3 regions of the Nocardia sp. NPDC057668 genome follow, and region 2 is predicted to be linked to each of the others. Evidence: riboswitches for the same ligand, from Rfam matches in the RefSeq annotation. Region 2 holds a riboswitch; each other region holds the start of a gene.

Evidence for each region. A riboswitch is a leader RNA that binds a small molecule or an ion and turns the genes downstream of it on or off. The one in region 2 is predicted to bind cobalamin.
Region 1: another riboswitch for cobalamin. It lies ahead of ACFVBH_RS05660 (methylenetetrahydrofolate reductase); the one in region 2 lies ahead of glyA (serine hydroxymethyltransferase).
Region 3: another riboswitch for cobalamin. It lies ahead of metE (5-methyltetrahydropteroyltriglutamate--homocysteine S-methyltransferase); the one in region 2 lies ahead of glyA (serine hydroxymethyltransferase).

The regions. Positions count from the first base shown of each region.
Region 1 covers NZ_JBHVIC010000001.1:1,208,255-1,211,525, forward strand. Annotated here, with positions in the region: gene ACFVBH_RS05660 (methylenetetrahydrofolate reductase) at 198-1,205, opposite strand; cobalamin riboswitch at 1,342-1,576, opposite strand; gene ACFVBH_RS05665 (class I SAM-dependent methyltransferase) at 1,782-2,522, shown strand; gene ACFVBH_RS05670 (family 2A encapsulin nanocompartment shell protein) at 2,786-3,271, shown strand, end outside.
Region 2 covers NZ_JBHVIC010000001.1:576,692-579,962, forward strand. Annotated here, with positions in the region: gene ACFVBH_RS02720 (helix-turn-helix domain-containing protein) at 1-1,026, opposite strand, end outside; gene ACFVBH_RS02725 (hypothetical protein) at 1,266-1,619, shown strand; cobalamin riboswitch at 1,694-1,893, shown strand; gene glyA (serine hydroxymethyltransferase) at 2,020-3,271, shown strand, end outside.
Region 3 covers NZ_JBHVIC010000001.1:2,103,036-2,106,306, forward strand. Annotated here, with positions in the region: gene ACFVBH_RS09695 (pyruvate carboxylase) at 1-934, opposite strand, end outside; cobalamin riboswitch at 1,203-1,400, shown strand; gene metE (5-methyltetrahydropteroyltriglutamate--homocysteine S-methyltransferase) at 1,543-3,271, shown strand, end outside.

The DNA.
Region 1 (3,271 bases), 630 kb from region 2:
ACCGCGCGACACGCGAGCAATAGCGGCAGGCTTTCAGCATCTGCGGCCGGTCTCGGAACGTAATCGCTGATCAGCACACACTTACGTAGTAAACGTAGCCTAACCTCATCCGATTTAGGTTAGGCTAGCGTAATGCAGATCTCAGAGCCAGCCGGTTGCCGGGCCCGGTCCGGGTTTCCGGACCCGCCGCCGGTTTCTCAGGCGCTGAGCGGAGCCGCGGTCACGCGGTAGCCGAGATTGGTCAGCACCTCGGTCGTCGCCTTCGCGAAATTGAGCGTGATGAAGTGCAGGCAGGGCGCGCCCTCGTCGATGAGGCGCTGCGCCATCTCGGTCGCGATCTCGATGCCCGCGGCGCGCACCGCGGCCTTGTTCTCTTCCGGACCGTCCCCCGCGGCCCGCCGCAGCCGTGCCAGCACCGCCGGCGGGAGTTCGCGACCGGACAGCTCGACCGCCCGCTGCACGGTGCGCAGGGAGGTGATCGGCATCAGCTCGGGAATGATCGGCTTGGCGCCTTCGATCGGGTCGTGCGCGGCCACCCGGTCGCGCAGGCGCAGGTAGTGCTCGACGTCGAAGAACATCTGGGTGATCGAGTAGTCCGCGCCGGCGCGAAGTTTGGCGGCCAGGTGGGCGGTGTCGGTGGCCAGGTCCGGTGAGCGGTGATGCCCCTGCGGGAACGAGGCCACCCCGACCTTGAAGTCACCGAGGTCGCGCACGATGCGCACCAGTTCCTCGGCGTACGCCACCCCGTCGGGATGACGCTCCCAGGCGCCGAGCGGATCGCCCGGCGGATCGCCGCGCAGCACCAGGATGTTGCGAATGCCGCAGTCGGCGTAGGAGCCGACCAGCGCGCGCAGTTCGGCGATGCTGTGCCCGACCGCGGTCAGGTGCGCCACCGGCAGCAGGGTGGTCTGCTGGGCGAGCTGGCCGGTGATGCGGGCGGTGCGGTCCTTGGTGGAGCCGCCCGCGCCATAGGTCATCGAGACGAAGGCCGGATGCATGCGCTCGAACTCGCGGACCGTGCGCCACAGTCGCGCTTCTCCGGCGGCGTCGCGCGGCGGATTGAATTCCACCGAGAAGGGCACCCGCGCCCCGGAATGGATCCGCAGGCTCTGCACGACCGAGGCGCGAGCGGCCGCGAGCGGCGCGACACGGGCGGTCGGGGCGCAGCCGGGCACGGCTGCGAAAGTGTTGTCCGAGTTCGTCATTGGTGAGCTCCATGGTCAGCATGCCGATGGCCACCTCATTGCGAGTGCACGCTGAAGGAGCCCATTGCGCGGCGTCGTGCGACGCCCGGTCCCGCTCGGCGTGCCACCCGATCCACGAGGCGACAACCGCCGGATACGACGTATCCAGCGCAACGGCAGGTCTTCGGACTCGTGGGCATCGACCCGTGACCCGGGTCGGCCCCGGTGCTCGTGCCGGGGCTGGTCCTATCGGCCATCGCTTCCCAGGCATCGCGCCCAGTGCGGAATGACGGCTGTCGTTCCCACTCACCGCTGCGGGACAGTCCCGGATTTCCACCGGGTTCCCTCTCACCCGGGCGGCACGCGAACGCACCACCGGGCTTCGACGCCTTCGGACGGATCAGGGGCTCCTCGATACCGCCTCCGGCGAACCAGCTGCGCAGGCGAATATAGCGAAGTGGTACCGCCGCCGACAACCACACCCCCTCCCCCGCGCGCTCCGGCGCGCCGCGAGCGCGTGTCGCGGGGACGCCGCGCCCGGTCCGCCGCGTAGTCTGCGTCCGGTCCGAAGCCGCTGATCAGACCACTGGAGAAGGCGTGAATTGGGAAGCGTGGCAGGAGAGTTGGGATCGGCAGCAGGAGTTGTACATGCCCGATCGCGAGGAGCGATTCCGGGTGATGCTGGATCTGGTCGAGGCGAGCGCCGGGAAGGCGCCGCGGGTGCTGGATCTGGCTTGCGGGACCGGCACCATCACCCGGCGGCTGTTCGCCCGGCTGCCCGAGTCGAGTTCGGTTGCGGTGGATCGGGATCCGACGCTGCTGGCGATGGCGCGCGGGTCCTTCGCCGATGATCCGCGCGTCAGTTTCGTCGTGGCGGACCTGGAAGATCCGGCGTGGTCGAGTGCGCTGACCGCCGAGCCGTTCGACGTCATCGCGACCGCGACCGCCACGCACTGGATGCAGCCCGACGACCTGGCCAGGCTCTACCGGGACCTGCCGGCGCTGCTGCGCCCGGGCGGGCTGTTCCTCAACGCCGACCACATGCCCGATCCGCGGACCCCGCTGCTGAACGCGCTGGACGAGCGGATTCAGCGCGGGCATCAGGAGCGGGTGCGGGCCGAGGGCGTGCCGGACTGGGAACAGTGGTGGGCCGGAATCGCCGATGATCCGCGGCTGAGCAACGAGCTGGCCGCCAGTCGCGCCATTCTCGACAACCGGCCGCGGGGCGTGCCGCAGACCCTGGACTGGCATCTCGACCACGTCTGGGCGGCGGGGTTCGCCGAAGCCGGGGTCGCGTGGCGCTCGATCACCGACGCGGTGCTCGTGGGCGTGCGCTGAGGCGCGCGGCCGCAGCGGTTTCCGTGCGCGCCTCCCCCGAATTCGTTACCGCGCAATTACGGTTTCCTCACTGTTAGCTCGCGGTGTCTACATCGCGGTGTGCACCCGTTCACATCGAAGGCACGAACGGCATCGAATCGCGCCTTTGCCAGCAAACTTCCAGGACACGCCCGCCGTTCTGTTCATCAGGACAGCGGCGGATCCCGGAGTTAGTATTCCGTCCCGTCGGTAACCCCCAATTTGCCTAATTGAAGGCGGTTTTCATGACAAGTACCGTGCCGCAACCGGTGGCACTGGGCGACGAGGCTGCTCGGACACTCGCCAATGCCACCAAGACCGTTCCGCAGATGGAGTCCATCACCCCGCGGTGGCTGGTCCATCTGCTGAGCTGGGTGCCGGTGGAAGCCGGCATCTACCGGCGCAACCGGGTGACGCACGAGCAGACCGTCGACATCAAGTGCGACAACTACGACGAGTCCCCGCTGCCGGAGACCTTCATCGACTACGAGAAGGATCCGCGCGAGTATCGGCTCAAGGCCGTGCACACGATCCTCGACGTGCACACCCGGGTCTCGGACCTGTATTCCAGCCCGCACGACCAGATCTCCCAGCAGCTGCGCCTGACCATCGAGGCCATCAAGGAGCATCAGGAAGGCGAGCTGATCAACAGCCCCGACTACGGGCTGATCGCCAATACGCCGAAGAAGCAACGGATCTCGACCATCGCGGGCCCGCCCACGCCCGACGAT
Region 2 (3,271 bases):
CAGCAGGTAGGCGCGGGCGAGATCGATGTAGTGGTGCCCGGACCGCGAGCGCGGGGTGCCGGGCGGAATGTACAGTCCGTCAGCTCTTTTCAGCGCTTCTCCGCCATCCATCAACTCCACCGCCAGGGCTACGGACCAGATGCCGGCATTGGTCGGGCCGAATACCAGGACCTCGTCGCGATCGTGCCCGACGCGCTTGGCCGTCGCCTCGGCCTCGGCCAGATGCGAATCGGCCAGATCCCGGTTTCCGGCCCGCGCGGCCGCCAGCCCGGATTGCAGATGCAGTCCGCCCCAGGCGATGAGGTCGCGATCGGCGCCCGCCCGCAACGCCGCCTCAAGTTCGGCGCGGCACTGCTCCAGGAAGATCAGCGCGGTCTTCCAGTCGCCGCCGTTGGTCAGCAGGCTGGCGCGATGGAACTGACTGGCCGCGATCCACAGCGGATCGCCACTGGCGGTGGCGGCCCACGTCATTCGGTCGACGGCGCTGGCGGCCAGGTCGATGTAGCCGAGTTTGTGGGCCAGGCTGCGCACGTTGTAGTACAGCTCGGCCAGCACGACGAACGCGCGATCGCGCTCGTGACCATGACTGCGGTGCACCAGAACTCGTGTTTCGGTGAGCAGGGCGGGCAGCAGCGCGGCCAGTTTCGGCGCGGCGGCGTCGCGGCGGTAGCGGCGGGCCTCGATGGCGGCGGCGGCGAGGGCGGCGACCGGGCGCACCTCGATCTCGGAGTCGGCCAGGTCGTAGGCGGCGAGTTCGTTGCGCAGCAGCGCGATCGCGCCGTGCAGCTCCCGGTCCTCCACGCTGGTCGGCACGAACGGCTGGCCGAGCAGTTCGGCGGTGCTGGTGCGCAGCGCTTTCGCGCTCGCGGCGATGAAGGCCGGGGTGGCCGCGCGGCGGCCCTGTTCCACGGCGCTGATCAACGAGGTCGACAGTCCTGTCTCCATGGACAATCGGGCCTGGGTCCATCCCCGGAGCTTGCGGCCCTGCGCGACGCGCGAGCCCACCCCGGCCGATTCCTCACTCATCACGGCCTCGATTCAAGCGGTTCCCCGGTATCGAGACTGCCACAAATTGTGTGAGTCCGCCGGGAGTAGCGGGAGCAGGCTGGATACAGCGACCAGCGCCGGAGCGGTTCGTCCGATTTGTCGAATCTGCGGCGCGACAGGCGCACTCGATGAATTCCCGCACCGAAGGAATCGGACATGGAACGCATGCGCGCCGGCGAGGATCCACGGCCCTTCGCCGCTGTTGGGGGGTGCCGGTGATGTTCGACAGTCCGAAGGCCCTCGGATTCTTGAACAAGGACGTCTCCGGCGTGCGGCAGCCGTGGGACGAGCGCCTGATCCGCAGCGCCGCCGCCCGGCTCGGGTACGACCTGTCCAAAATCCTGGTGTTCGACGCCCATACCCAGGAATGGGTGCATCGCCTGCGGGTCGCGGTGACCCGCACGGGCGCGAGCGCGGTGTTCGTCCCCACCGTCGAGCACTTCGACGCCGCGGTCGTCCCCACCGGTCTGGTCGCGGTGGTCGACGTGATCACGGTCGAACCCGAGGAAACCTACGCGCGCGGTGGCGCGGGCGAGCCGGGACACCCGGAAGCCCCCGGCGCCCGGGCGTGATCACCGATGCCTATCCTGGTGGCGCAGCTGGTTCGCTTGCGATGTGGCCGACGGAGCCCCTGACCCATCGCGAGTGTCGAAGCCCGAGCGGCGGTCACGCCGACGGGTGAGAGGGAACCCGGTGAGAATCCGGGACTGTCCCGCAGCGGTGAGCAGGAACGACCGCCGTCACACGCACTGGACCCGGGTCCGGGAAGCGACGGCCAGTAGGTGGACCCCGCGCGGGGACCGGTGCCCGCGAGTCCGAAGACCTGCCCGCTGTACCGGATACGCCGTATCCGGTGGTCGTCGCCTCGTGGACCGGGCGTATCACCGATCAGCACCGGCCCGGCGGGCGCGGGCGTCGGTCGTGCGCGCGGATAGGGCGGCGATCCTTCGCACCGCCACCCTGGAGCTTCCCGTGACCACCTCGAAAACCCGTCCGGCATCGGTCGATACGCAATCGCTCGGTGAACTCGATCCCGAGCTCGCCGCCGCCATGGCGGGCGAACTCGCCCGCGAGCGCGACACCCTGGAAATGATCGCCTCGGAGAACTTCGTGCCGCGCGCGGTGCTGCAGGCGCAGGGCAGCGTGCTCACCAACAAGTACGCCGAGGGCTATCCGGGCCGGCGCTACTACGGCGGCTGCGAGCACGTCGACGTGGTGGAGACCCTGGCCCGCGAGCGCGCCAAGGAACTGTTCGGGGCCGAATTCGCCAATGTCCAGCCGCATTCGGGCGCACAGGCCAACGCCGCGGTGCTCATGGCGCTGATGAACCCGGGCGAGAAGCTGCTCGGGCTGAACCTCGCGCACGGCGGTCATCTCACGCACGGCATGAAGCTGAACTTCTCGGGCAAGCTGTACGAGGTGCACGCGTACGGTGTCAGCGAGCGGGACCATCGGATCGACATGGACGAGGTCCGCGGTATCGCGCTCGAGGCGCGGCCCAAGGTGATCGTGGCGGGCTGGTCGGCCTACCCGCGGCATCAGGACTTCGCCGCGTTCCGCGAGATCGCGGACGAGGTCGGGGCGTACCTGTGGGTGGACATGGCGCATTTCGCCGGTTTGGTCGCCGCGGGCGTGCACCCCTCCCCCGTGCCGCACGCCGACATCGTGTCCTCCACCGTGCACAAGACCCTCGGCGGGCCGCGTTCCGGGCTCATCCTCGCGAAGCAGGAATTCGCGAAGAAGCTGAACAGCGCGGTCTTCCCGGGTCAGCAGGGCGGCCCGCTCATGCACGCCATCGCCGCCAAGGCCGTGTCCTTCAAGATCGCCGCGGGCGCGGAGTTCGCCGATCGCCAGCTGCGCACCCTGTCCGGGGCGAAGATCCTGGCCGAGCGGCTGAGCGGCGCGGATGTGACCGAGCGTGGCATCACCGTGCTCACCGGCGGGACCGATGTGCACCTGGTGCTGGTGGATCTGCGGCACTCCGAGCTCGACGGTCAGCAGGGCGAGGATCTGCTGCACGAGATCGGAATCACGGTGAACCGCAACGCCGTTCCGTTCGACCCTCGTCCGCCGATGGTCACCTCCGGGCTGCGGATCGGCACGGCCGCACTGGCCACGCGCGGGTTCGGCGATGCGGAGTTCACGGAGGTCGCGGACATCATCGCCACCGCGCTCGCGGGCGGCTCCGACATCGACGCCCTGCGCGCCCGGGTCGGCAAGCTGG
Region 3 (3,271 bases), 1.5 Mb from region 2:
GCGACTGCACCAGATCCACATCGGTGATCTCCTCGGTCACCGTGTGCTCCACCTGGATACGCGGATTCATCTCGATGAACACGTGGTTGCCGCGCTCGTCGAGCAGGAACTCCACCGTGCCCGCGCAGCTGTACCCGATCTGCTTCGCGAACGCGACGGCGTCGGCGCAGATCTTGTCCCGCAATGCGGGATCCAGGTTCGGGGCGGGCGCCATCTCGATCACCTTCTGGTGGCGGCGCTGCAGCGAACAGTCGCGCTCGTAGAGGTGAATGACGTTGCCCTGCTGATCGCCCAGGATCTGCACCTCGATGTGGCGGGGGTTGATGACCGCCTGCTCGAGGAACACCGTGGGATCGCCGAACGCCGACTCCGCTTCGCGCGCAGCCGCTTCGATGGCCTCGCGCAACTGCGCGGGGTCCCCGACCCGGCGCATGCCGCGCCCGCCGCCGCCGGCCACGGCCTTGACGAAGACCGGGAACTCCATGGACTCCGACGCCTTCAGGAGCTCGTCCACGTCCGCGGACGGCTTGCTCGAGGCCAGCACGGGCAGTCCGGCTGCCTTGGCCGCGGCGATGGCCGTGGCCTTGTTACCGGTCCATTCGAGGATCTCCGCCGACGGCCCGATGAAGGTGATGCCCTCGCGGGCGCACGCGGCCGCGAGATCCGGGTTCTCGGAAAGAAAACCGTAACCCGGGTAGATCGCGTCGGCGCCGGAAGTCTTGGCCGCCTTGATGATCTCCTCGATCGACAGGTACGCGCGCACCGGATGACCCGGCTCGCCGATCTGATAGGCCTCGTCGGCCTTCAACCGGTGCACCGAGTTGCGGTCCTCATAGGGGAATACCGCGACGGTGCCGATGCCGAGTTCGTAGGCCGCGCGGAAGGCGCGAATGGCGATCTCGCCGCGGTTGGCGACCAGGACTTTGGAGAACATTCGCCTAAGGTACCTGCCCCGGCAAGCCGAACGAGCATCGAAGTACGGTTCGCAGCAATCTTCACAGTCACATACCGGTCGGTTGCGAATTTGTGTTCATCACCTGGACACATAGCCGATCGTGAGGTCCGCGCGCCGCGGTCCGCCGGATTCGCCGACTTGCTAACCCGAGGCAGTGAACGACCGCCCCGCACCGACCGGCCCCGAGGTGCCGATATGCTCGCGGGGCAATCGGTTCGCCGGGTGCGATCCAGCGATCGCGGCCGGCGTCGAAGCCGAACCTCTCGATCTCGGGCGGCTCGGTGAGAGGGAACCCGGTGAGAATCCGGGACTGTCCCGCAGCGGTATGCAGGAACGACCGCCGTCATGAGCACTGGGAAGCCTCCTGGGAAGCGACGGCCAGTAGGTCGGCCGATTCGGCCGGTGCCCGCGAGTCCGAAGACCTGCCGAATGCGCCGGATACGCCGTATCCGGCGGTCTCCGCCTCGTGGATTGGGTGGACGGACCGGCGGTTCCCGCACGCCGTGTACCGGCGTGCTCTCGGATGCCCGGGTTCGATTCCTACCCGCGGCGGTGGCCAGTGGCTTTCCAACACTGGAGACACACCTGTGACCAGCACTGCACCGTTCACCGCAACGGTTCTCGGGCTACCGCGCATCGGGCCCAAGCGTGAACTCAAGAAGGCCGTCGAGTCCTACTGGGCGGGACGCGTCGACGCCGGCGAGCTGCGGCGCGTCGCGCGCGATCTGCGCACCGCTCAGCTGACCGCCGCGGTCGAGGCCGGGTTGGACTCGGTGCCGGTCGGCACCTTCTCCTACTACGACCAGATGCTCGACACCGCCGTGCTCTTCGGTGCGCTGCCGCCCCGGGTGGCCGGCATCGACGATCCGCTGGACGCGTACTTCGCCGCCGCGCGCGGCAACGCGACGGTCGAACCGCTGGAGATGACCAAGTGGTTCGACACCAACTACCACTACCTGGTTCCGGAGCTGGGCGCCGAGACCGAGTTCTCCCTGCACCCGGACAAGCTGCTGACCGAACTGGCCGAGGCCATCCAGCTCGGGGTGCCCGCGCGCCCGGTGGTCATCGGGCCGCTGACCTTCCTGAAGCTGGCCAAGGACGCCGCGGGTGATCCGCTGGCCCGCGTCGACGCGCTGCTGCCGCACTACGTGGAACTGCTCCGGCAGCTCGCGACCGCGGGCGCGGGCTGGGTGCAACTCGACGAGCCGGTGCTGGTCACCGACCTGAGCGCGGACGAGCTGGCACTGGCCGGGCGCGTCTACAGCGAGCTGTCCGCCGCGGCGGACCGTCCGAAGATCCTGGTGGCGACCTACTTCGGCACCCCGGGCGCGGCACTTCCGGTGCTGGCCTCCACCGAGGTCGAGGGCATCGCCGTGGACTTCGTCGCCGGTACGACCGTCGACGAGGTCGCCGCGGTGACCACCCTCGGAACCAAGGTCCTGGTGGCCGGGGTGGTCGACGGCCGCAACGTGTGGCGGGCGGACCCGGACAAGGCGCTGGGCACCCTGGCCACGCTGCTGGGCAGCACCGGCGCGCTGGTGGTCTCGACCTCCAGTTCGCTGCTGCACGTGCCGTATTCGCTGGACGCGGAATCCGATATCGACCCCACGCTGCGGTCGTGGCTGGCTTTCGGCGCGGAGAAGATCGCCGAGGTTCGACTGCTGGCGACGGCGCTCCATGAGGGGACCGCCGTCGTCGCAGCGGATTTGGCGACCGCGCGCGCCGCGCTGGCCTCGCGCGCCGCCGATCCGCGCCTGCGCGACGACACCGTGCGCGCGCGGCTGTCCGCGCTGGGCGAGTCGGCGACCCGCCGCTCCCCCGCGGCCGAGCGCCGGGTGCTGCAGGCCGAGCGGCTGCCGCTGCCGCTGCTGCCGACCACCACGATCGGCTCGTACCCGCAGACCCCGGCGATCCGCAAGGAGCGCGCCGCGCTGGTCAAGGGCGACATCACCCCGGAGCAGTACCGCGAGCGCATGCGCGCGGAGATCGCCGATGTGATCGCGCTGCAGGAGAAGCTGGGCATCGACGTGCTGGTGCACGGTGAGCCCGAGCGCAACGACATGGTGCAGTACTTCGCCGAGCAGCTGCACGGCTTCCACTCCACCGCCAACGCGTGGGTGCAGTCCTACGGCACCCGCTGTGTGCGCCCGCCGATCCTGTTCGGCGACGTCACCCGCACCCGGCCGATGACGGTCGAATGGATCGAGTACGCGCAGTCGCTCACCGACAAGCCGGTCAAGGGCATGCTGACCGGGCCGGTGACGATTCTGGCGTGGTCGTTCGTGCGCGACGATCAGCCGATCGAGGACACCGCGC